Regions from separate parts of the Arthrobacter sp. 10N410 genome, predicted to be linked through region 2. Evidence: predicted binding sites of a transcription regulator. Region 2 holds the regulator's gene; the other holds the start of a gene.
What was found. The regulator HrcA, encoded in region 2, represses chaperone genes, less so after heat shock. The targets are predictions, from matches to a motif close to TTNGCACTCGNNNNNNNCGAGTGCNAA.
Positions count from the first base shown of each region.

Region 1: a site for HrcA is predicted at 1,939-1,965, ahead of groL (chaperonin GroEL). Genes of this name have one in related genera too.

Region 1 covers NZ_JBFTIP010000004.1:208,073-221,437, forward strand. Annotated here, with positions in the region: gene groL (chaperonin GroEL) at 116-1,753, opposite strand; gene AC1DB8_RS11980 (ABC transporter substrate-binding protein) at 2,051-3,277, opposite strand; gene AC1DB8_RS11985 (cold-shock protein) at 3,364-3,567, opposite strand; gene AC1DB8_RS11990 (LytR C-terminal domain-containing protein) at 3,741-4,388, opposite strand; gene AC1DB8_RS11995 (DUF3263 domain-containing protein) at 4,480-4,803, opposite strand; gene AC1DB8_RS12000 (uracil-DNA glycosylase) at 4,988-5,692, shown strand; gene AC1DB8_RS12005 (siderophore-interacting protein) at 5,719-6,558, shown strand; gene AC1DB8_RS12010 (threonine/serine exporter family protein) at 6,725-8,221, opposite strand; gene AC1DB8_RS12015 (lipid II:glycine glycyltransferase FemX) at 8,253-9,326, opposite strand; gene AC1DB8_RS12020 (TspO/MBR family protein) at 9,463-10,017, shown strand; gene AC1DB8_RS12025 (L-serine ammonia-lyase) at 10,042-11,454, opposite strand; gene glyA (serine hydroxymethyltransferase) at 11,761-13,095, opposite strand; gene gcvH (glycine cleavage system protein GcvH) at 13,092-13,365, opposite strand, start outside.
Region 2 covers NZ_JBFTIP010000002.1:357,162-366,755, forward strand. Annotated here, with positions in the region: gene lepA (translation elongation factor 4) at 1-1,275, shown strand, start outside; gene hemW (radical SAM family heme chaperone HemW) at 1,278-2,516, shown strand; gene AC1DB8_RS06165 (DUF4870 domain-containing protein) at 2,585-3,004, opposite strand; gene AC1DB8_RS06170 (DUF3097 domain-containing protein) at 3,127-3,981, opposite strand; gene hrcA (heat-inducible transcriptional repressor HrcA) at 4,214-5,227, shown strand; gene dnaJ (molecular chaperone DnaJ) at 5,308-6,435, shown strand; gene AC1DB8_RS06185 (16S rRNA (uracil(1498)-N(3))-methyltransferase) at 6,438-7,208, shown strand; gene AC1DB8_RS06190 (GerMN domain-containing protein) at 7,283-8,218, opposite strand; gene AC1DB8_RS06195 (PhoH family protein) at 8,535-9,594, shown strand, end outside.

The DNA of each region.
Region 1 (13,365 bases), on a different contig from region 2:
CGGAAGGGTTAAACGCCGACGGCGGCCCCACCAGTGGTGGGACCGCCGTCGTCGAACGTGCCGTCGCTGACGGAGAACCGTCAGTTCAGGCGTTCAGGGCTTGGAAGCCGGGTGGTTAGAAACCGCCCATGCCGCCCATGCCGCCCATGTCGTCGCCGCCGCCCATGGCCGGGGAGTTCTTCTCCGGCTTGTCGGCCACAACGGCCTCGGTGGTGAGGAACAGGCCGGCGATGGAAGCCGCGTTCTGCAGGGCCGAGCGGGTGACCTTGACCGGGTCGTTGATGCCGGCAGCGAGCAGGTCGACGTACTCGCCGGTTGCTGCGTTCAGGCCGTGGCCCGCGGGCAGGCCGCGGACCTTGTCCACCACAACGCCGGGCTCGAGGCCGGCGTTGAAGGCGATCTGCTTCAGCGGGGCGTCGATGGCTACGCGCACGATGTTCGCGCCGGTTGCCTCGTCACCTTCGAGCTGCAGGTTGGCGAACGCCTTGGCGCCGGCCTGGATCAGGGCCACGCCACCGCCGGCGACGATGCCCTCTTCGACAGCAGCCTTGGCGTTGCGGACAGCGTCCTCGATGCGGTGCTTGCGTTCCTTGAGCTCAACCTCGGTTGCGGCACCGGCCTTGATGACTGCAACGCCGCCGGCCAGCTTGGCCAGGCGTTCCTGCAGCTTCTCGCGGTCGTAGTCGGAATCGGAGTTCTCGATCTCGGCGCGGATCTGGGACACACGGCCGGCGATCTGGTCGGCGTCGCCGGCACCTTCGACGATGGTGGTCTCGTCCTTGGTGACAACAACCTTGCGTGCCTTGCCCAGCAGTTCGAGGCCGGCGGTCTCAAGCTTGAGGCCGACTTCCTCGGAGATGACCTGGCCGCCGGTGAGGATGGCGATGTCGGCCAGCTGTGCCTTGCGGCGGTCACCGAAGCCCGGAGCCTTGACGGCGACGGACTTGAAGGTGCCGCGGATCTTGTTCACGATCAGGGTGGCCAGGGCCTCGCCCTCGATGTCCTCGGCGATGATCAGCAGCGGCTTGTTGGACTGCATGACCTTTTCGAGGACTGCAACCAGTTCCTTGACGTTGGAGATCTTGGAGTTGACGATCAGGATGTACGGATCCTCGAGGACCGTTTCCTGACGCTCGGCGTCGGTGACGAAGTAGGCCGAGATGTAGCCCTTGTCGAAACGCATGCCCTCGGTGAGCTCCAGCTCGAGGCCGAAGGTGTTCGACTCCTCGACGGTGATGACGCCTTCCTTGCCGACCTTGTCCAGGGCTTCGGCAATCAGGGCGCCAATTTCGTTGTCACCTGCGGAGATGGACGCGGTGGCGGCGATCTCTTCCTTGGTTTCGATTTCCTTGGCAGAAGCCAGGAGCTCGCGGGTGACCGCTTCAACAGCCTTCTCGATGCCGCGCTTGAGGGACAGCGGGTCAGCGCCGGCCGCGACGTTGCGCAGGCCTTCCTTGACGAGGGCCTGGGCCAGCACGGTTGCCGTGGTGGTACCGTCACCGGCGACGTCGTCAGTCTTCTTGGCAACTTCCTTGACCAGCTCGGCGCCGATCTTCTCGTAAGGGTCGTCCAGCTCGATCTCCTTGGCGATGGAAACACCATCGTTGGTGATCGTGGGGGCGCCCCACTTCTTTTCGAGGACGACGTTGCGTCCACGCGGGCCGAGGGTGACCTTGACGGCGTCGGCGAGGATGTTCAGGCCCCGCTCAAGACCGCGGCGTGCCTCTTCATCAAATGCAATGATCTTGGCCATAACGGCAGTAGTCCTTTCGGGACAGTCGTTAAGAATGAACCTTGCGCTGCGGTGCCCGCGACGGACGATTCCAACCCGGCAGCCTCTGTACGCCGCCGGGCCGGGGATCTCACCCCAGCCAGGTATTTCTCTCGCTCCCGGCCCGTCCGCCGCCTCCACGCGACCGGGCGAACCGGGGCGTCGAGTTAGCAGTCAATACGCGGGAGTGCTAACTCCATAATTAGCACTCCCCCGGGGAGAGTGCAAGCAGTGGTGAGGTCAGGGTGCGCCCCGCCGGGCGCTCTTCGCTAGGAGCGATCAGGAGCCGGCGCTGCGGGCGGTTTCGCTGCCGGTCATCTCGGCGTTGTTGTCCGGGCCATAGCTGTAGACCATGTAGGCGGCGGCGGTGACGTCGCCGTTGCTGTCGAAGTTGATCGGGCCGGAGGCGCCGTCGTAGTCGGGGCGCTTGCCGGCGCGGAGCGCGGCCACGCATTCCTGGTAGGACTTGCAGGCCGCGGCTTCCCCGGACGGGGCCCCGGTGCCGGCAGCCGTTCCGCCGGACACTGCGACCAGCTTCGAGGCGATGGAGGTCCCCGCGTCGTCCTCCGCCGCGGCGGCGGCGAGGGCGGCGAGGTTGACGGCGTCGTACGTCTCGGCGGCAAACGCCATGTCCTTCAGGCCCGGGTCGACGGCCACGAGTTCCGCCTGGAAGTGCGCGGAGGGGAACGTGCCCGGCAGGACCCCGCGGGCGCCGTCCAGCGCCTTGGAGCCAAGGCCGTCGCCGTACTGGTTTACGGCCCCGTCGCTGAGGATGAGCTTCTTTCCGGACAGTCCCGCGTTGTTGAGCTCGGCAATGGCGCCCTGGGCACCGTCCCGGGCCACCAGCACGACGGCGTCCGGCGAGGCAGCCTTGGCCGCCGCGGCCGCCTGTTGCGCCTGACCGGCCTTGAATTCAGCGTCGACGGAGGTGCCCAGGCCCGCGGCCTTCGCGGCCGCCGAGACGGCCACGGAGACGTCCTTGCCGTAGTCGCCTTCCTCGTGCACCACGGCAAGGGTCTTGGCGCCGCCGTCCTGGGCGAGCTTGACCAGGACCGAGGCCTGCGCGATGTCGGCGGCCGCGGTCCGGAAGTAGTAGCCGCCGCTCTTGTACGAGCTGAGCCCCGGTGCGGTGTTGGCCGGTGAAATGAGGGCGACTTTGGCGCGGGAGAGGACGTCGATGGCGCCGGCGGCGCGGCTGGAGTCGGTGGGCCCGATCACGACGTCGGCCTTGGCCGCCACCAGGTCCTTGGCCTGGGCCGCGGTGTCCGTACCGATGGACTCCGGCAGCAGTTCCACGGGCTTGCCCTTGTGGCCGCCCGCCGCGTTGATTTCCTTGACCGCCAGCTTCGCCGCCGCCAGTTGGGGCGGATTGAGGAAGTCCTGCCGGCCGGTGTTGTCCAGGATCAGGCCGATCCGCAGCGTTCCGTCGCCGCTCGCCTCCGCGGCATCCACCCGGGCATTGCCGGTGGGACCGGCGCAGGCGGCCAGCGCCACGGCTGCGGCCACGCCGGCGGCCGCTGCACGGCTGAACCGCCGGAGCTTGCGCCGGCGGCCATCGCTCTTCGGGGCAGCTGCCGCAGCGGAGACTGCCACTAGGCGGGCCGGACGCTTTCGGCCTGCGGGCCCTTTTCGCCCTCGCCGACTTCCAGTTCCACCCGCTGGCCTTCAGCCAAAGCACGGTAGCCTTCGCCCGCGATCGCGGACCAGTGCACGAAGACGTCGGCCCCGGAGCTGTCGACGGTGATGAACCCGTAGCCCTTTTCGGCGTTGAACCACTTGACGGTCCCCAGTGCCATGTTCTCCACACTTTCAGCTAGCTTGCGAACGGCCCACCCCAATGTGCGCCGCGTTATGCGAAATGAAGTCCGCAGACACTCTACCCACAGCCTTCCACCGGTGCCCGGGCAGGGTCCCGGCCCGGCCGGGAATAGTTATTCAGGCGTAACCGAAGCCGGCGGCCAGCCTGGGGCTAATTGAAACCGGGGCCGAGGACGATGACCAGCGGCATCTGGAATTCCGCCGAATCCACCAGGGTGCCAATCCCGAGGAGGGAACCCAACTCTGCGGCGTTGGCCTTCTGCGCCGGGCCGTTGTAGAAGACGACCGAGGTCTGCTGGGGGGCGCCGCCCCAGTTGCCGAGCGGGCCCTGGACCCATCCGGCGGCGGAGATCCTGGAGCCGACGCGACCGGCCAAGCCCGGCGTCGTGGTGCCGTTGTAGATCGCCACGGGCTGGGTCTTGTCAAGCTTCTGGTCCCCGGACTGGTCCGCGGCGGCGCTCGGCGTTGCAGAAGCGGAGGGCTTGGAGCCCGCGGGGGCGAGGCTCCCGGTCGGCTGGCTGCTGGGGGACGGCTTCGAGCCGGCGGACGTTGTGGGTGCCTGCGACGCCGCGGCGTTGTTGCTGGCCTGGTCCGCGGTCATGGCCGAGCCACCGGCGGGACCAAAGCCCAGTTTGGGCAGCAGAAGGAAGGCGACGAGGCCGACTACCAGGGCCGCGGCGCCGGTGGCGAGGACGGGGCCCAGCCGGCGGGCACCGGGAGCGGCGACCGTCCGGTGGACACCCTGGCGCGTGGAGGCCTCCGGGACCCGATCAAATTCATCCCGTGCGTACTTGGTCATGGTAAAACGACGTCCTTGCTGATTTCTGGCTGATGGCCCGACGCCGGAATCCGCGCGAAATTCCGCGCTTCCGGCCGGACCTCACGTGCTCTTAAGCGTCCGAGCCCAAACGGCGTGCAGTGCGGGCACGTTGTCGTGACGTACGTAGTCTACGCAATCTCTTCACCAGCATGGGATCGTGGGCCAGCGCCGCCTCGGTGTCGATCAGGGCGTTGAGGATCTGGTAGTAGTGCGTGGCGGAGAGGTCAAAGAGTTCCCGGATGGCTTGTTCCTTGGCGCCGGCGTACTTCCACCACTGCCGCTCCAAGGCAAGCATCTGCTGCTCCCGGCTGCTCAACGGCGAGTCTTCGGAGACTGCCGCCAGCACGGCGTCGGCGTCATCCGCCGACAGGTACTCGGGTGCTGCTTCGGCCACTGCACACTCCCTGGCTCGTTCCGATAGGTCTCCCCCACATGTTACGGCCGAATAACAGGCTTGTCATTTAGCCGGCCCGGCCGGCTGCCCGGGCTCCTGCGAGAATGAAGCCGTGCCTGATTCATCTAATCCCGACGCGCTCTTCGAACTTGACCCCGCCGCAGAGGCGGTGGACCTCGCGGCGATGGCGCACCTCCCCTTGGACGGGCTGGTGGCGCCGGACTGGGCCGCGGCGCTGGCACCGGTCGAGGGACAGCTGCGGTCGGTCCTCGCGTTCCTCGCCGCCGAGACGGCCGACGGCCATGAGGTGCTGCCGGCGCCGTCGAACATCCTCCGGGCCTTCCGGCAGCCGCTCTCCGGCGTGCGGGTTCTGATTGTGGGCCAGGACCCCTACCCCACACCGGGTCACGCCGTCGGGCTGTCCTTCGCGGTGGATGGCGGCACCCGGCCGATCCCGCGCAGTCTCGCCAATATCTACAAGGAGCTCGACGCCGACCTCGGGCTGCCGCCCCGCGTCCACGGTGATCTCAGCCGGTGGGCGGAGCAGGGGGTGCTGCTGCTCAACCGAGTCCTAAGCGTCCGGGCCGGAGCAGCCGGTTCGCACCGGAACAAGGGCTGGGAGGCCGTCACGGCGGCCGCCATCAGGGCCGTCGCGCAGCGGCGCCGAGACGACGGCAGCCCCGCGCCGCTCGTGGTGGTCCTCTGGGGCAAGGACGCGGAGGGCGTGCGGCCACTGCTGGGCTCGGCCGCCGTGATCGCCAGCGCCCACCCCAGCCCGCTCTCGGCCTCGCGCGGGTTCTTCGGCTCACGCCCCTTCAGCCGCGCCAATGACCTGCTCACCGCCCAGGGTGACGGCACCGTGGACTGGGAACTGCCGCCGCTGCCCTGACCCGGTTCTTGGCTAGGCTTAGCTCCATGACTTCCGTCCCCGCCACAACCACCGCCAACCGGAACTCCCGGCCGCAGACCAACCTCACGGTCCTGCGCCGCGAGCAGCTCTCGCCGCACATGGTCCGGATCGTCGCCGGCGGCCCGGGTTTCGCTGCCTTCGTCAACAACGGCTACGTGGACCGGTACGTCAAGATCGCGTTCCCGCAGCCGGGGGTCGACTATCCGCAGCCGCTGGATCTCTGGGCCATCCGGGAGTCCCACCCGCGGGAAGAGTGGCCGCACACCCGGACCTACACCGTCCGTTGGGTCGACGAGGCGGCGGGCGAGCTGGCGATCGACTTCGTCATCCACGGCGATGAGGGCCTGGCCGGGCCGTGGGCCGCCTCCGCACAGGCCGGGGACAGCCTTGTCTTCACCGGGCCGGGCGGGGGCTACAACCCTGACCCGGCGGCGGACTGGTACCTCTTCGCGGGCGACGAGTCCGCCCTGCCGGCGATCAGCGCCGCGATCGAGTCACTCCCCCGGGATGCCCGCGGTCTGGCCTTCCTGGAGGTGGACAGCGACGCCGACGTCCTGGCGATCGACGCCCCGGCCGGGGTGGAACTGCGCTGGCTGCTGCGCCGCGGGACTCCGGCCGGAAGCGGGACCCTGCTGGTGGACGCCGTACGCGGCGCGCAGTGGCCCGAGGGCCGAGTGCAGGTCTTCGCGCACGGGGAGCGCGGCTACATGAAGGCCCTGCGCCCGGTGTTCTTTGCCGACCGTGGCCTCGAACGTGGCCAGGTCTCGCTCTCCGGGTATTGGGCCAGTGGCCGGGTGGAGGACGACTTCCAGGCCGAAAAGAAGCTGCCGATCGGCAAGATTTAGCCAGCCATCCACGGCTGACGCGGTCTGGCGCCGCGGAGTTTCCCCACTTTTGCCGCCACGACGCCGGGACAGCCCGGCGCGGCGGGCTGACACGCCGTCGGAGCCCGGCGAAGGTGGGGAAACGCGGCGCTTCAGCTCGTAGGCAGACGAGCCATCTCCGCCGTCGTTAGCGGCGGCGGGCGCGGCGCCGCTCGTTGCTGGCCAGGCTCCGGGTCAACGGCCGGGCGAGGGTGTCGCCGAGCACAATGCCGGCCGCGACGCCGAGCACGATTGCCCCGGCATTGAGCATCCCGCCGGCTCCCATCAGGATCTCGGACTCTTCGATCGTCAATACATACATGGAACGGAATATAGTCAGCCCCGGCAGCAGGATGAGCGCCGCGGGCACCGCCACGACCAGCTGCGGGGCCCCCATCCGGAGTGCGACCACGCGGGCCAGGAGGCCGATGACCACGGCGGCGAGGGCCGGGGCGAACCGGGGACCGATGCCGATGGCTGTTCCCCCGATCAGCACCAGATGACCCACGACGCCGACGGCCGCCGTCGGCAGCAACAGCTTCAGCGAGGTCTGCTCGGTGACGCCGATCGCGACGACCGCGATGGCCACCAACGGCACCAGCACCCACAAAGGATACTTCGGCGGGAATGTTTCGGTGACGTCAATGGACTGCATCCCGGTCATCGCCCCCACCACAAAGCCGACGGCGATCCCGGAGACCAGCGCGCCGAAGGTCAGCATGGTGGACAGGAACCGGCCGGCCGCGGTCACCGGGAAGCCGTTGATGGCGTCCTGCACCGAGGAGACGAGCCGACCGGTGGGCAGCAGCAGGAGGATTCCGCCGACCACCACGATGGCGGGGGCGATCTGGATTCCCAGCGGGCTGCCGAAGCGCCAGAGCAGCAGGGCGATCAGGGTGACAACGAAGGAACAGGACGCCGTGATGAAGAAGTCCGGGGTGCGCCAGCGGCCCAGTTGCCGCGCCAGCAGGCTGATCAGCAGGTTGGACAGGAAGGCGATGCCGGACGCGGCCACCCCGCCGCCCAGCACGCCGACGAACACCGCGGAGAAGACGCCGAAGGCCACGGTGACCATCCAGCGCGGGAATGGCTTCGAGCTGTGCGTGATCTCTTCGAGCCGGCGCACCGCTTCCTCGCGGCCCACTCCGCCGGCCACAATGTCCGTGACCAACTGGTGGACCTGGGCGAGGCCGGCGTAGTTGTTGGTCCAGGACCGCACCACGCGCAGCAGCGTAATGGGTGTCTGGTCCTTCGGGGCATAGTTGATGGCCACCGACTGGTTGGTGATGTCCACCTCGATGTTCTTCAGCCCCAGCGCGGCGGTAATGGCGATGATGCTGGTTTCCACTTCGAGGGCACCGGCGCCGTAGCGGAACATCGATTCGGCCAGCTTGAGGGCAAAGTCGATGGTCTTGCGGGCGGAGGTGTCCACGCCTCCGACCTGGATCATCGGGTTGGCGTACGGGCTGCCGGCCAGCCGGTCGACGATGCTCAGCGGTGCCGTGGGCGGGTTCTCACCTTGGACCAGCCTGCGGAGCATGCGTTTGGCGGCGGCGTTCTGGCGCACCTGCAGGGGCGACATCGGCTCGGTCCGGGGCAGGCCGTCCGTCTGCGGCCCGCGGCGGCCGTCGGGTGGTTTGGTCATTCCGGCCTCCTCATTTCACCTTGCGGGCGGTCTAGTAGAACTGCTGGCCCGTGCGCCGCGTGTACAGCTGGCGGGCGACGCGCTCCCCGGCGGCCATCCAGGCCTTGTACTTCAGCGGGCTCAAGACCTGGTCGTAGCAGCCGACGAAGTCCGTGACGGTCTTGCTGAAGCTGGTCTTGAACAGGCCGAGGCCGTGGAAGGGATTGGAGGTGTCCTTCAGCTTGTCGCTGGGCGGCGTGCCGCAGAAGTCGTATTCGGTGCAGCCGAGTTCCTTGAGCTGGTTGATGGCCGTCCACTGGACCAGGTGCGAGTCGCCGTACTGGCTGCGCTTCTGCAGGGAACCGCCGTCCTTGTAGGTGCCCTTCCGTCCGTAGTTGATCACGAACGCCCCCACCGAGGGCACGCCGTTTTCATAGACGAAGAGCAGCCGGCCCTGGCCGCGGTCCACGAAGTTGGTCCAGAACTGGCGGTAATACTCGTACTCGCGGACCCGGACCTGGGACTTGGCCTCCACGGTGTTCGTCATCAGCGCGTACATCGCCCGGAAGTTCTCTTCGGTCGGCTCCACGTTGTGGACCTCGACCTCCTCGCGGATGGCCCGCCGGACGGCGTTGCGGCCGCGGGAGTGCAGGTTGCGCAGCAGCTGGTTTTCCTGCGGCGAGATGTCCAGCAGCGCGGTGGAGTCGTTGGGCTGGAGGTTGTGGGTCTTGACCAGGCCCGCGCCTTCGATGACGCGCCGCGCGTCCTCCGACAGGACGATGTCGGGCTCGATCTTGATGGCGAATACCCCCAGCCGGGCGCGCTTGACGAAGTCGGCGTTGGCGGCCGCGATGCCGGGGATGTCCTCCACCGACGCCACATCCGGGCCCTTGATGAGGTACCAGAGCTTGCCGAGGAGGGGGAAGGACTTCTCCAGGACCAGGTTGTAGCTGGTGTAGTCGGCCGTCTCATAGACCAGGTGGAGGGGCTTCCAGCCGAAGTGCTGCTTGACCTCGGCGAAGGCCTCGGATTGAAGCAAATTCCCGCCGTTGGGGTTCGCGGTGACGTGGGCGTCCCAGTTGGCAACCTCTTCGGCGGAGGCAAAGCGGGCAGTGAATTCTCGCAAGGGTGCGGTATCCAATCTTTGCGGAACGAGCTTCGGCGGCATGGCTGGCATGCAGCATCAAGTCTATCGGGAGGCCGGCGGCTCTCAGGGCGCGGCGGCCCTGTGCCGGCCGTCGCACCGGGTTTACGCTGAAGGTATGGATGCGCAGCCGGAACCGTCAGCCGTCCGCCGGCAGTTCCGTCCGGGCGGGGCCGGGACGCGCCGGCCCGGCGTCGAGGCGGTGGCCCTGCTGGTACTGCTCGGCGCTTCGGCCCTCGTGGCGGCACTCGGCGGACTGGCCAGCGCCAGCAACGTCGACGGATGGTACGCGGCCGCGGACAAGGCCCCGTGGTCTCCGCCGAACTGGCTCTTCGGGCCCGTCTGGACGATTCTGTACATCGCGATGGCCGTAGCGGCATGGCTGGTCTGGCGCAGCCGGGCGGAAGGCGCCAGGCCCGCCCTCACCGCTTACGCCGTCCAGCTGGTGCTGAACCTGCTGTGGACCCCGGTGTTCTTTGGCTTGTACCCCGCCATGGGTTCCCCCGCGCTTTGGATCGGCTTCGTCATCATCGTGGCGCTGGCGGTCGCGGTGGCCGCCACCGTGCTGCGCTTCGGCCCGATCAGCCGCACCGCCGGGCTGCTGCTGCTCCCCTACCTGTCCTGGATCGTGTTCGCCGCGTCACTGAATCTGTGGGCGGCACTGAACAACTGAGGACAATCAGGAACGACTGGGAAATCAGCACTCCACCACGTTGACGGCGAGGCCGCCCATGGCGGTTTCCTTGTACTTGGAGCTCATGTCCTTGCCGGTCTCGCGCATGGTCACGATGACCTCGTCGAGCGACACGCGGTGTGAGCCGTCGCCCCAGAGGGCCATCTTGGCGGCGTTGATCGCCTTGGCTGCGGCGATGGCGTTGCGCTCGATGCACGGGATCTGCACCAGCCCGCCGATCGGGTCGCAGGTCAGGCCGAGGTTGTGCTCCATCGCGATCTCGGCGGCGTTCTCCACCTGCTGGGGCGTTCCGCCCATCACCTCGGCCAGGCCGGCGGCCGCCATTGACGACGCCGAACCCACCTCGCCCTGGCAGCCCACCTCGGCGCCGGAGATCGAGGCCTGTTCCTTGTAGAGCACCCCGATGGCACCGGCGGTCAGCAGGAACTTAACCACGACGTCGTCGCGGTCGGCCTGGGTGGCTTTATCCATGCCGGGGGCGAAGTGCAGCGCGTAGTAAAGCACGGCCGGAATGATACCCGCGGCGCCGTTGGTGGGCGCGGTGACAACGCGGCCGCCCGAGGCGTTCTCCTCGTTCACCGCGAGCGCGATCAGGTTCACCCACTCCTGCCAGTACTTGGGGTCCCGGTAGTCCGGGTCCTGGCCGTGGTTTTCCTTCATCAGCCGTTCGTGCCAGTCGGGGGCCCGACGGCGGACCTTGAGCCCGCCGGGAAGCAGGCCCTCGCGCTTAAGGCTGACCTCGACGCAGCCTTCCATCACGGAGTAGATGTGCAGGAGGCCTTCGCGGATCTCCTCTTCGGTACGGGAGGCGCGCTCATTTACGAACATGATTTCGCCGATCGAGAGCCCCTTGGACTGGCAGCGGCCCAGCAGTTCAGCGGCCGTGCGGAACGGCAGCGGGAGTTCCTTCTTGGACTCGTCGAGTTCCTTCAGCGCCGCGTCCTCCTCACCCTCGCGGACGATGAAGCCGCCGCCGACGGAGAAGAAGGTGGCGCTGTGCACGACGGCGCCGTCGGCGTCGGACACCGTGAACGTCATGCCGTTGGTGTGCCGGGGCAGGATGGTGAGCGGGCGCAGCACCATGTCCTTCACGCCGTAGGGCAACGCGACGGATCCGGCCAGGTGCAGGGTGCCCGTCTGGGCAATGGCGGCCAGCCGGTCCTCGACTTCCTCGGGGAGGATCTTCTCCGGGTGGAAGCCCTCGAGTCCGAGCAGGATGGCGGTCATGGTGCCGTGGCCATGGCCGGTGGCGGCGAGGGAGCCGTACAGGTCAACCCGGAGCGACGCCACGCGGTCCAGATCCCCCGAGGCCTTGAGCTCCTCGGCAAACACCGCAGCAGCCCGCATCGGCCCCACGGTATGCGAACTCGAAGGCCCGATCCCAATCGAAAAAAGATCAAAGACGCCAACAGCCATTACTGAATCCTAACTAGGCACTGCGGTCGGGCGGGGAGGGGGACGGACATCCTCTGCATGCTGCTCCTTCGTCGCTTTGACGCATGCTGCCGGATGCCCGGCCCCCTCCCCGGGGGCCGTCACCGTGAGCGGCACTATGTGGTTGAGACGTCAATGCGGGGGCGAGGTGCCCACGAGGGGCCGGCGGAGCCGGGCTTTTCGAAAGCGTGCGTCTAAGCGAGGGACGAGCGAGCACGCGTGCAAAGTCCGGTCCGCCGGGCCCGGAGCCAACCCGAAAGAGATCGGCCCCGGAGCCAGCCGCAGCGGTCAACCTAGATTAGCAACCGAGGGGTAGAGCGGGTGGGCGGCGGCGAGGGCATCGACGCGGGAGCGCAGACCGGACAGGTCCGCGCCGGCGTCGGCGGTCAGCGCCTCGGCGATGATGTCCGCAACTTCGGTAAAGGCGGCCTCGCCGAAGCCGCGGGTGGCCAGCGCCGGGGTGCCGATCCGCAGCCCCGAGGTAACCATCGGCGGGCGCGGGTCGAACGGAACGGCGTTGCGGTTGACGGTGATGTCGATTTCCGCGAGGCGGTCCTCGGCCTCCTGCCCGTTGAGCTCGCAGTTGCGCAGGTCCACCAGGACCAGGTGCACGTCGGTGCCGCCGGAGATCACGTTGATCCCCTTGGCGGTGACGTCCGGCTGGACCAGGCGCTCGGCGAGGATCCGGGCGCCGGCCAGCACACGTTCCTGGCGTTCCTTGAACTCGGGCGAGGCGGCGATCTTGAACGCCACGGCCTTGCCGGCGATGACGTGCTCCAGCGGGCCGCCCTGCTGGCCCGGGAACACTGCCGAGTTGATCTTCTTGGCGATGTCGGCGTCGTTGGAGAGGATGATGCCGCCACGCGGACCGGCCAGGGTCTTGTGCGTCGTGGAGGTGGTCACGTGCGCGTGCGGCACCGGAGACGGGTGCAGCCCGGCCGCGACGAGCCCGGCGAAGTGGGCCATGTCCACCATCAGGTAGGCCCCCACGGAGTCGGCGATCCGGCGGAATTCCGCGAAGTCGAGCTGGCGGGCGTAGGCGGACCAGCCGGCGACGATCAGGGCCGGCTTGTGCTCCTGGGCCAGGCGCTCCACCTCGGCCATGTCGATCCGGTGGTCATCCTCCCGGACCTGGTACGGGATGACGTTGTACAGCCGGCCGGAGAAGTTGATCTTCATGCCGTGGGTCAGGTGTCCGCCGTGCGCCAGGTTCAGGCCCATGATGGTGTCGCCCGGACGGATCAGGGCGTGCATGACCGAGGCGTTGGCCTGCGCGCCGGAGTGCGGCTGGACGTTGGCGTACTCGGCGCCGAACAGGGCCTTGACCCGGTCGATCGCGAGCTGCTCGACGACGTCGACGTGTTCGCAGCCGCCGTAGTAGCGCTTGCCCGGGTAGCCCTCGGCGTACTTGTTGGTCAGCACCGAGCCCTGCGCCTGCATGACGGCCTTGGCGGTGTGGTTTTCCGAGGCGATCATTTCCAGGCCGTCGCGCTGGCGGCTGAGCTCGGCGTCGATCTTCGCGGCGATCTCCGGATCCAGCGCGGACAGTTCAGCGTCCAGGCTCGGCGAAACGACCTGCTCGAATACCGCGGTGTTTGTACCTGCGACCGCGGCGGCGCTCACAGTTCGCCGCCGTTCTTGGACGCGTAATCCTGCGCGGAGAGCAGCGGGCCGTCCGATTCGGCGGCGACCTTCAAGAGCCAGCCGGCGCCGTACGGGTCGCTGTTGATCAGGGCCGGGTCGTCGACGACGGCGGGGTTGATTTCGGTGACCTCGCCCGTGACGGGGGCGTACAGGTCCGAGACGGACTTGGTCGACTCGACCTCGCCGCAGGTCTCCCCCGCGGTCACCGCGGAGCCGACCTCGGGCAGGTCAACGTAGACGATGTCGCCC
Region 2 (9,594 bases):
CTCCCCGCCCCGGTGGGCGACCCGAACGCCCCCGCCCGGGCAATGATCTTCGACTCCGTCTACGACACCTACCGCGGCGTCGTAACGTACGTCCGCGTGGTGGACGGCATGCTGCACCCGCGTGAGCGCATTCAGATGATGTCCACCCGCGCCACCCACGAACTGCTCGAAATCGGCGTGAGCTCCCCGGAGCCCACCCCGTCCAAGGGCCTGGGCGTCGGCGAGGTCGGCTACCTGATCACCGGCGTGAAGGACGTCCGCCAGTCCAAGGTCGGCGACACCGTGACCAACCTGGCTAAGCCCGCCACCGACTCCCTGCCCGGCTACGCCGACGCCAAGCCGATGGTGTTCTCCGGCCTCTATCCGCTGGACGGCACCGACTACCCGGTGCTCCGTGACGCGCTGGAGAAGCTGATGCTCAACGACGCCGCCCTGGTCTACGAGCCGGAGACGTCCGCCGCGCTGGGCTTCGGCTTCCGCGTCGGCTTCCTGGGCCTGCTGCACCTGGAAATCACCCGCGAGCGGCTCGAACGGGAGTACAAGCTGGACCTGATCTCCACCGCCCCGAACGTGGAGTACGAGGTGACGCTGGAGGACAAGAAGGTCGTCCACGTGACCAACCCCAGCGAATACCCCACCGGTAAGGTCTCCGAGGTCCGCGAGCCGATGGTCTCCGCCACGATTCTGGCGCCCAACGAGTTCGTCGGCGCCATTATGGAGCTGTGCCAGAGCCGCCGCGGCGTCATGGGCGGCATGGACTACCTCTCCGAGGACCGGGTGGAGATCCGTTACCGCCTGCCGCTGGCCGAAATCGTCTTCGACTTCTTCGACATCCTGAAGTCCAAGACCCGCGGCTACGGCTCGCTGGACTGGAAGGCCGACGGCGACCAGGTCGCCGATCTGGTCAAGGTGGACATCATGCTCCAGGGCGAACAGGTCGACGCCTTCAGCGCCATCACCCACCGCGACAAGGCCTATGCCTACGGTGTAATGATGACCGGCAAGCTGCGCGAACTCATCCCGCGGCAGCAGTTCGAGGTGCCGATCCAGGCTGCCATCGGCTCCCGGATCATCGCCCGCGAAAGCATCCGGGCCATCCGCAAGGACGTCCTGGCCAAGTGCTACGGCGGCGACATCACCCGAAAGCGCAAGCTGCTGGAGAAGCAGAAGGAAGGCAAGAAGCGCATGAAGATGGTGGGCCGCGTCGAGGTCCCGCAGGAGGCCTTCATCGCCGCACTCACCACGGAAGAGTCCAAGGACAAGGCCAAGAAGTAGCCATGCCAAGTGCGCTTCCCCTCGGTGACCCCGCGCCGTCGGACGGGCTGCTGCCCGGCCAGGCGCTGGAGGGCGCCGCGGACCGGGCCTTCGGGCTCTACGTCCACATTCCGTTCTGCGCCGTGCGCTGCGGCTACTGCGACTTCAACACGTACACCGCCACGGAACTCGGCGGCGGCGCCTCGCAGGACGCCTACGCGGACACCGCCGTCGCGGAAGTGGACTTCGCCGGGCGGGCGTTGAAAGCCTCCGGCCTGCCGGAGCGCCGGCTCAGCACGGTGTTCTTCGGCGGCGGCACCCCCACGCTTCTCCCGGCCGGTGACCTGGCCCGCATCCTGGCCGCCGCCATCGATACCTGGGGACTGGAACCCGGCGCCGAGGTCACAACGGAAGCCAACCCCGACTCTGTCACGCCCGAATCCCTGCAATTGCTCGCCGACGCCGGCTTCACCCGGGTCTCCTTCGGCATGCAGTCAGCCGTGCCGCACGTCCTCAAGGTCCTCGACCGCACCCACACGCCCAGCCGTGTGCCGCAGGTGGTCCAGTGGGCGCGCGAGGCCGGCCTCGCGGTCAGCCTGGACTTGATCTACGGCACCCCCGGGGAGTCGCTGGAGGACTGGCGCTACTCGCTGGAGACGGCACTGTCCTACGCCCCGGACCACATCAGCGCCTACGCGCTGATCGTCGAGGAGGGCACGAAACTCGCCGCCCAGATCCGGCGCGGCGAAGTTCCGGGGATCGACGACGACGACCATGCCGCCAAATACGAACTGGCCGATGAACTGATCTCCGCGGCCGGGCTGGGCTGGTATGAAGTAAGCAACTGGGCGCGCACGCCGGACCAGGCCTGTCGCCATAACCTGGCCTACTGGCGTGGGGATGACTGGTGGGGCATCGGCCCCGGAGCGCATTCGCACGTCGGCGGGGTCCGCTGGTGGAACGTCAAGCACCCCACGGCCTACGCCGGTCGGCTGGCGGCAGGCGTCTCGCCCGCGGCCGGGCGGGAGACCCTCGACGCCGAGACCCGCAACGTGGAGCGCGTCATGCTCGAAGCCAGACTGGTCACCGGCCTGGAAATCCCGAGTCTTGGCGGGCTGGGGGATACCGGACGGCACGCGGTCGCCGGACTGATCGCCGACGGGCTCGTTGAGCCTGCGGAAGCGTTCAAGGGCCGGCTGGTGCTCACGCTCAAGGGCCGGCTCCTGGCCGACGCCGTGGTCCGCCGGATCCTGCCGGACTAGGTAGTCCGCCCATGCGGGCCGAAGTGTCCGATCGCGTTGGGCGCGCGGGCCGGAAATGTCCGTTCGCGCTACTTGATCCAGCGGAGGTTGTACTCGTAGCGGTGCGGCTGGCCGCGGTTGACGTGGATGCCGGCGGCCACCGAGAAGCAGGCGAGGGCAATCCAGATGGCGGTCGCCAGGACTGCGAACAGGTTGCCCACCACCGGGACGAAGACCAGCAGATTGGCTACCACCGCAGCGATGGTGGGCGGAAGCGTAAAGTTCAGCGCCTCCTTCGACTCCTGCGCCGTGAACGGGCCGCGGTCCTTGAAGATCAGGTAGATCAGCAGCGCGGGAATGCAACCCAGAATGCCGCCAAAGTGCGCCAGGGTGGCCCATTGCCGGTCCTCGCTTGCCGTCAACGGCAGAGCATTTGCGGGAACGCCATGGTACTGCGACTGGCCATGGCCGGCCTGGTGATCCGTGTGTTCGCGTGCGTCTTCTGCCACGTTTCGTCCTTTGGATTGCGGTGGAGCGTAGGTACCTGTACGAGCCGCGGCCGCAACAAAATGCAGCGGCCGCCCTACCAAGAATACTTGCTCGGACCGCGAACTAAAGCACGGGGAGGCGGCTACGGCACCGTGAGGAAGTCGATGACCTCTTCGACCCGGCCCAGCAGGGAGGGCTCCAGGTCCGCGTAGCTGCGGACCGCGCCGAGGAGTTTCTGCCAGCCCAGGCCGATGTCCTCCTTGGTGCTGTGCGGCCAGCCGAAGGCCGTCAGGATGCCGGTCTTCCAGTCCACCCCGCGCGGAATCACCGGCCACCGCTCAATGCCCAGGACGGCAGGGCGGATGGCCTGCCAGACGTCGACGTACGGGTGCCCGACGATCAGCACGTTGCCGGCCGCGCCCGGGGAGGCCATCACCGCGTCGGCGATTCGCGACTCCTTCGAGTCTGGAACAAGGTGGTCCACCAGGACGCCGAGGCGACGGCCGGGGCCGGGCCGGAACTCCTTCACGGCGGCAGCTAGGTCGTCGATGCCGTGCAGCGGCTCGACCACGATGCCCTCGACGCGGAGGTCGTCACCCCAGACTTTCTCGACGAGTTCGGCGTCGTGCTTGCCTTCCACCCAGATCCGGCTGGCCTTCGCGACCTGGGCACGCTGTCCCTCCACCCGGACCGAACCGGAGGCGGTGCGCGCGCCGACTCCGGCACCCGCCGCGGGAACCCGCGGGGCGGGCGGCATCAGCCGGATGGGCTGGCCCTCGAGCAGGAAGCCGAAGCCGAGGCGGAAGGATCGGGACTTGCCGCGCCGGTCCTCGAGGGCCACGACGTGCATGCCGCCGGACTTCTCCACCCGGGTGACGGCGCCCACCCAGCCGGACTGCACGTCCTCCAGCACCATGCCGCGCTCCACCGGGATCTCGGGCAGCTGGGCCTTGGCGGGCGCGGAGAGATCCTGCGGGCCCCAATTCTGGTACGACATCTGCTACACACTGCTTTGCACTCGGGAATTACGGGGGACAGAACGGCGGCGCGGCCTGTGGTGTGCCCGGAAACACCAGTCCCGGGGCTCACGCCCGCAGCGAATCCAATGCTAACAACGGCGCGACTCATATTAGACTGGTTAGCACTTAGGCATGTCGAGTGCTAACGCCGGGTGTTCCTGCACGCGCGGCGGCACCGGCGAACCGATACGGGTCGATTGGAGGTGGAGAGTGAGCGAGCCACGCAAACTCGAAGTGCTGCGCGCCATCGTGGAGGACTACGTCCATTCCCGCGAGCCGGTTGGATCCAAGGCCCTGGTGGAACGGCACCATCTGGGCGTGTCCAGCGCCACGATCCGCAATGACATGGCCGCCCTGGAAGACGAGGGCCTGATCACGGCGCCGCATACCAGCGCCGGCCGGATTCCCACGGACAAGGGCTACCGCCTGTTCGTGGACCAGATTTCGGCCGTCAAACCCCTCTCTCCGGCGGAGCGCCGCGCCATCCAGGCGCTGCTCGAGGGGTCCGATGACCTCGACGACGTGCTGGACCGGACGGTGCGGCTGCTATCGCAGCTGACGAACCAGGTCGCCGTCGTGCAGTACCCGCTGTTGAGCCGGGCCCGCGTCCGGCACATCGAATTCGTGCTCCTGGCGCCGCGCAAGGTACTCACGGTCCTGATCGCGGATACGGGCAAGGTGGAACAGCGGGTGATCGACGTCGGCCAGGACTTCGGCGACGACGCCCTCGCCGAACTCCGCACCCTGTTCCTGGCCAGGCTCTCCGGCACCCCGTTGAGCTTGCTGCCCCAGTCGCTGCAGGCCGTGGTGGACAGCTGTCCGCCGGTGCGGCGGGGACCCGCCCAGGCCCTGGCCCGCGGGCTTGAATCGCTTGCCGCGAGCAGCCGCGAGGAACGGATGGTCATGGCCGGGACCGCCAACCTGGCCAGGTCCAATGTGGATTTCCCGCTGAGCATCGGACCCGTGCTCGAAGCGCTTGAAGAGCAGGTGGTGATGCTGCGCCTGCTCAGCGACATGGCGGAGGACCCGCGCGGCGTCACGGTAAGCATCGGCCGGGAGAACCCTTACGACGGCCTGTCCGAAGCGTCCGTGGTGGCCACCGGCTACGGCCCGGACGCCACGGCCAAGGTCGGAGTCCTTGGCCCCACCCGGATGGACTACCCCACCACCATGGCCGCCGTCCGTGCGGTGGCCCGCTACCTTTCGCGGATCCTCGGGCCCTGACGGGCCGGATCCGGAACCGGACTTCTTGCCAACTACAGGCAGTGCCCCACTGGCAGTACAAAAAGGAAGAGATACAGACTTTGAGCAGCCACTATGACGTTCTTGGAGTCTCCCGTGAAGCCACGGGGGAAGAGATCAAGAAGGCCTACCGCAAGCTTGCGCGGACCCTGCACCCGGATGTGAACCCCGGTGATGACGCTTCCGAGCGCTTCAAGGCGGTCACCCATGCCTACGAGGTGCTTTCCGACCCGCAAAAGCGCCGGGTCTACGACACGACGGGCAACGAGAACGGGAACGACAACGGCTTCGGCGGCGGCTACGCCGGCCAGGGCTTCGCCTTCCAGGACATCTTCGAAACCTTCTTCGGCGGCGCCGGCGGCCAGGGTGGCCCCGCATCCCGGGTGCGGCGCGGCCAGGACGCCCTGATCAGCGTCCGGATCGACCTGCGCGACGCCGTCTTCGGGGTCAACAAGAAGCTCGAAGTGGACACCGCCGTCACCTGTCCCACCTGTGAGGGTTCCTGCTGCCGCGAAGGCAGCCACCCCGAGCGCTGCGACATTTGCGGCGGCAGCGGCCAGGTCCAGCGCGCCGTGCGTTCCATCCTCGGCCAGGTCATGACCACTGCCCCCTGCGGCAGCTGCGAGGGCTTCGGCACGGTCATCAAGGATCCCTGCAACGAATGCGCCGGCCAGGGCCGCATCCGCAGCCGCCGCTCGCTTACCGTCAAGGTTCCCGCCGGCGTCGCTACCGGCACCCGCATCCAGCTCTCCGGCCAGGGTGAGGCCGGTCCTGCCGGCGGCCCGTCCGGTGACCTGTACGTCGAGATCCGGGTCAACAACGACCCCACCTACGTGCGCGAAGGCGACGACCTGCACGCTAGCCTGAACATCCCGATGACGGCGGCCGCGCTCGGCACAGAGCTGACCCTTGAGACCTTTGACGGTCAACAGGAAATCGACGTCAAGGCCGGCACCCAGTCCGGCGAGGTCATCACGCTGCGTGGCCTGGGCGTCACGCACCTGCGCGGCTACGGCCGCGGAGACCTCAAGGTCCACCTGCAGGTGGATACCCCCGCGAAGCTCGACGCCGCCCAGGAAGACCTGCTGCGCCAGCTCGCCAAACTCCGCGGCGAGCAGTTCACCGAAGGGAAGCTTGCCGCCAGCGGCGGTGTCTTCGCGAAGCTGCGGGACCGGCTCGGTAACCTGTAGCGGTGAGCAACCCGGTCTTCTTCACCCCCGCAGGCACCCTGGACCAGCTGGTCCCCGGCGCGACGTTCGTCCTCGAAGGCGCCGAGGCGCGCCACGCGGTGACGGTCAAGCGCCTGGCCGTGGGGGAGCCGGTGGACATCGCCGACGGCGCCGGCAAGCGGATCACCGGCACCGTGACGGCCGCCGCGCCGCAGGAGCTGACGGTGGAGTGCGGCGAGGTCGTGACCGAGCCAAGGCCTGACGTTCGGCTGGTGCTGGTGCAGGCCCTGGCCAAGGGCGACCGCGACGAGCTGGCGGCTGAGACCGCGACCGAATTGGGGATTGACGCCGTCGTGCCCTGGCAGGCCGAACGCTCGATCGTCCGCTGGAAACCCGAACGCGCGGCGAAGGCGCACGCCAAATGGCAGTCCGTGGTGACGGCAGCCGCGAAGCAGGCACGCCGCGCCTGGATTCCGGAGGTCCGCGCCGCGGTGGACGGCAACGGCCTGCAGGCGGCCGTAGCCGCCGCGGACCTGGCCGTGATCCTGCACGAGGACGCGGTTCGGCCCCTGCGGCAGGTGCTGGAGGCCTGGCACCAGCAGGCCGGCGACGGCGGTGTGGCCCGCGAGGTGCTCCTGATCGTGGGCCCCGAGGGCGGCATCAGCCCCCGCGAGGTCACCCGGCTGTGCGATGCGGGAGCCGTCACCGCCCTGCTGGGCCACCACGTGCTGCGTTCTTCCACCGCCGGCCCCGCCGCCACGGTGCTGGCCAGCGACGTCCTGGGACGTTGGTAGGGGCAAGCAGTAGTAGGACAGGCCAGGCGCCGCGCCCGTGCGGGTCCGCCGGGTGCCTGCCTTAGCGGAATGCCTTAGCGGACAGTGAACCCGCGGGTATCTACGTTCAGGTCCTGGACCTTGCTGCTGGGATCGACCTGCGACACGCGGACCTCATACTCACCGGGACCGAGGTTCAACGAGAGGTTGAACAGGCCGGGCTTCGAGGCATCGGCGGAGGCCGTGATGTTGCCGTCCAGATAGGGCGTCTTGCTGGCGCCGTCGACCCGCAGGATCTCCCAGCGCAGCTTTCCGCCCGGGACCGTGCTCCGGCCGGAAATCTTGACCGCGCCGTCCGCCACCTCGGTGCCCTCCTGCGGATCGATGATCCACACGGGCGCCACCATTCCGGCGCTGCGCGAGGTCGGTGAACCGAGCCGGACCCGGTTGAAGGCGACGTAGTCGGTGTGCCCGTCGACGAGGATGACGACCTGGATCTGCTGCCCGGTATCGGTCAGCCCGGCGCTGGCACCGGCGGCCGTGGCCGTGTAGACGAGCTGCTGGATCGCGCGTTCGGCCATGTCGGCGTCGACGTTGCTGTTGAACGCATCGGCGGACACGTCCACCGTGATCACGTTCTTGCCGGAAATCGAGGTGGCCAGGAGCCTGGGGTTCTGCCACGGGGTGAAGAAATCAGGGTCCAGCGGCTTCTGCGACATCATCACCCGCAGCGCCCGGGTGATCGGGTTGTCCTCTTCCGACACGTCCCGGAACTCGCGGTACAGGAAGACGTTGTTGTTGCTGCGCCCGATCCAGTAGACCGGAGCCTTGTTGGAGGCCTGGGTGGATTCCAGCGGTGCGCTGGTGGTGGCGACGCCGGCGGCCGGGCCGGGGACCGTGTGGGAGGGCGTGTCGGAGTTCGTGATGCCCGGCTGGGGCGTGGCCACGCAGCCGGACAGCGCCAGGGCAGCGGGCAGCACAAGGTGCAGCAAGCCGCGGCGCGTATTCCGCCCTGCTGCTGTCTTGTTCACTCCACGCTGGCTGATTGCCCTGTCCCTTCGCTGTGTTTCTCGCTCCGCGGGCCCGGCAGGGCCGAATCCAGCATTGCACAAGGTGCCTGCGCTCCAGTGGGGATTCCGCGCTGTCCGGCGAACTGCAACGGGAACGATATGAGGACGATATGAAGTTGATACCTAATGCCCTCCGCTCCGGCACCGGGCCGCGCTGGCGTAAGATGGAAGGACCCGCTGAAACCCGGCGCGGACGGCCCGGAACGCCGTCGGCCGGCGCCGAGGCGGCGAGACCATTTCCGAACTGGAGGGGACCAGAGGCCCACGGGCCAACACCATGACTGAAGCAGCCAACGGCAAGGCCCGGATCAGCGCGAACGAGCGCACCGCAGGGGAATTTCCCCACTCCCTCCCAGGTCTGCGGACGGAGGTGGTCCTGTTCGACAATTCCGACCAGATGGTGCAGTCCCTGGGGAGCCATGACGAAGCCCTGCGCTTTATCGAAACCCAGTTCCCCAGCGTCGACTTCCATGTCCGCGGGAACGAGCTCTCCATCAGCGGCCCTGCCGCCGACGTGCCCAGGATTATGCGGCTGCTCAACGAGGTGCGCGGCCTGGTGGCGCGCGGCACGGTGATTACGCCGGTTGTCCTGCAGCAGCTCGTGTCGCTGTTGCGCACCCAGTCGCTGCAGAACCCGGTGGACGTGCTCACCCACAACATCCTCTCCAGCCGCGGCAAGACCATCCGGCCCAAGACCTTGAACCAGAAGAACTATGTGGATGCGATTGACGCAAACACGGTGATCTTCGGGATCGGCCCGGCCGGCACCGGCAAGACCTACCTGGCCATGGCCAAGGCGGTCCAGGCGCTGCAGCAGAAGGAAGTCAGCCGGATCATCCTGACCCGCCCGGCCGTCGAAGCGGGGGAGCGGCTCGGCTTCCTGCCCGGCACGCTCAGTGACAAGATCGATCCCTACCTGCGTCCGCTCTACGACGCCCTGCACGACATGATGGACCCCGAGTCGATCCCGCGGCTGATGGCCGCCGGCACCATCGAGGTGGCGCCGCTGGCCTACATGCGCGGACGCACGCTCAACGACGCGTTCATCATCCTGGACGAGGCCCAGAACACCACCCCCGAGCAGATGAAGATGTTCCTCACCCGGCTGGGCTTCGGCTCCAAGATGGTCGTCACCGGCGACGTCACCCAGGTGGACCTGCCGTTCGGCACCCGTTCCGGGCTGCGGATCGTCGAAGACATCCTGCAGGGGATCGAGGACGTCAATTTCTCGGTCCTGGACGCATCCGACGTTGTCCGGCACCGGCTGGTGGGCGACATCGTCAACGCGTACAGCGTCTGGGACGAGACACAAAGGAACCGGGTCAAGCATTCCGTCG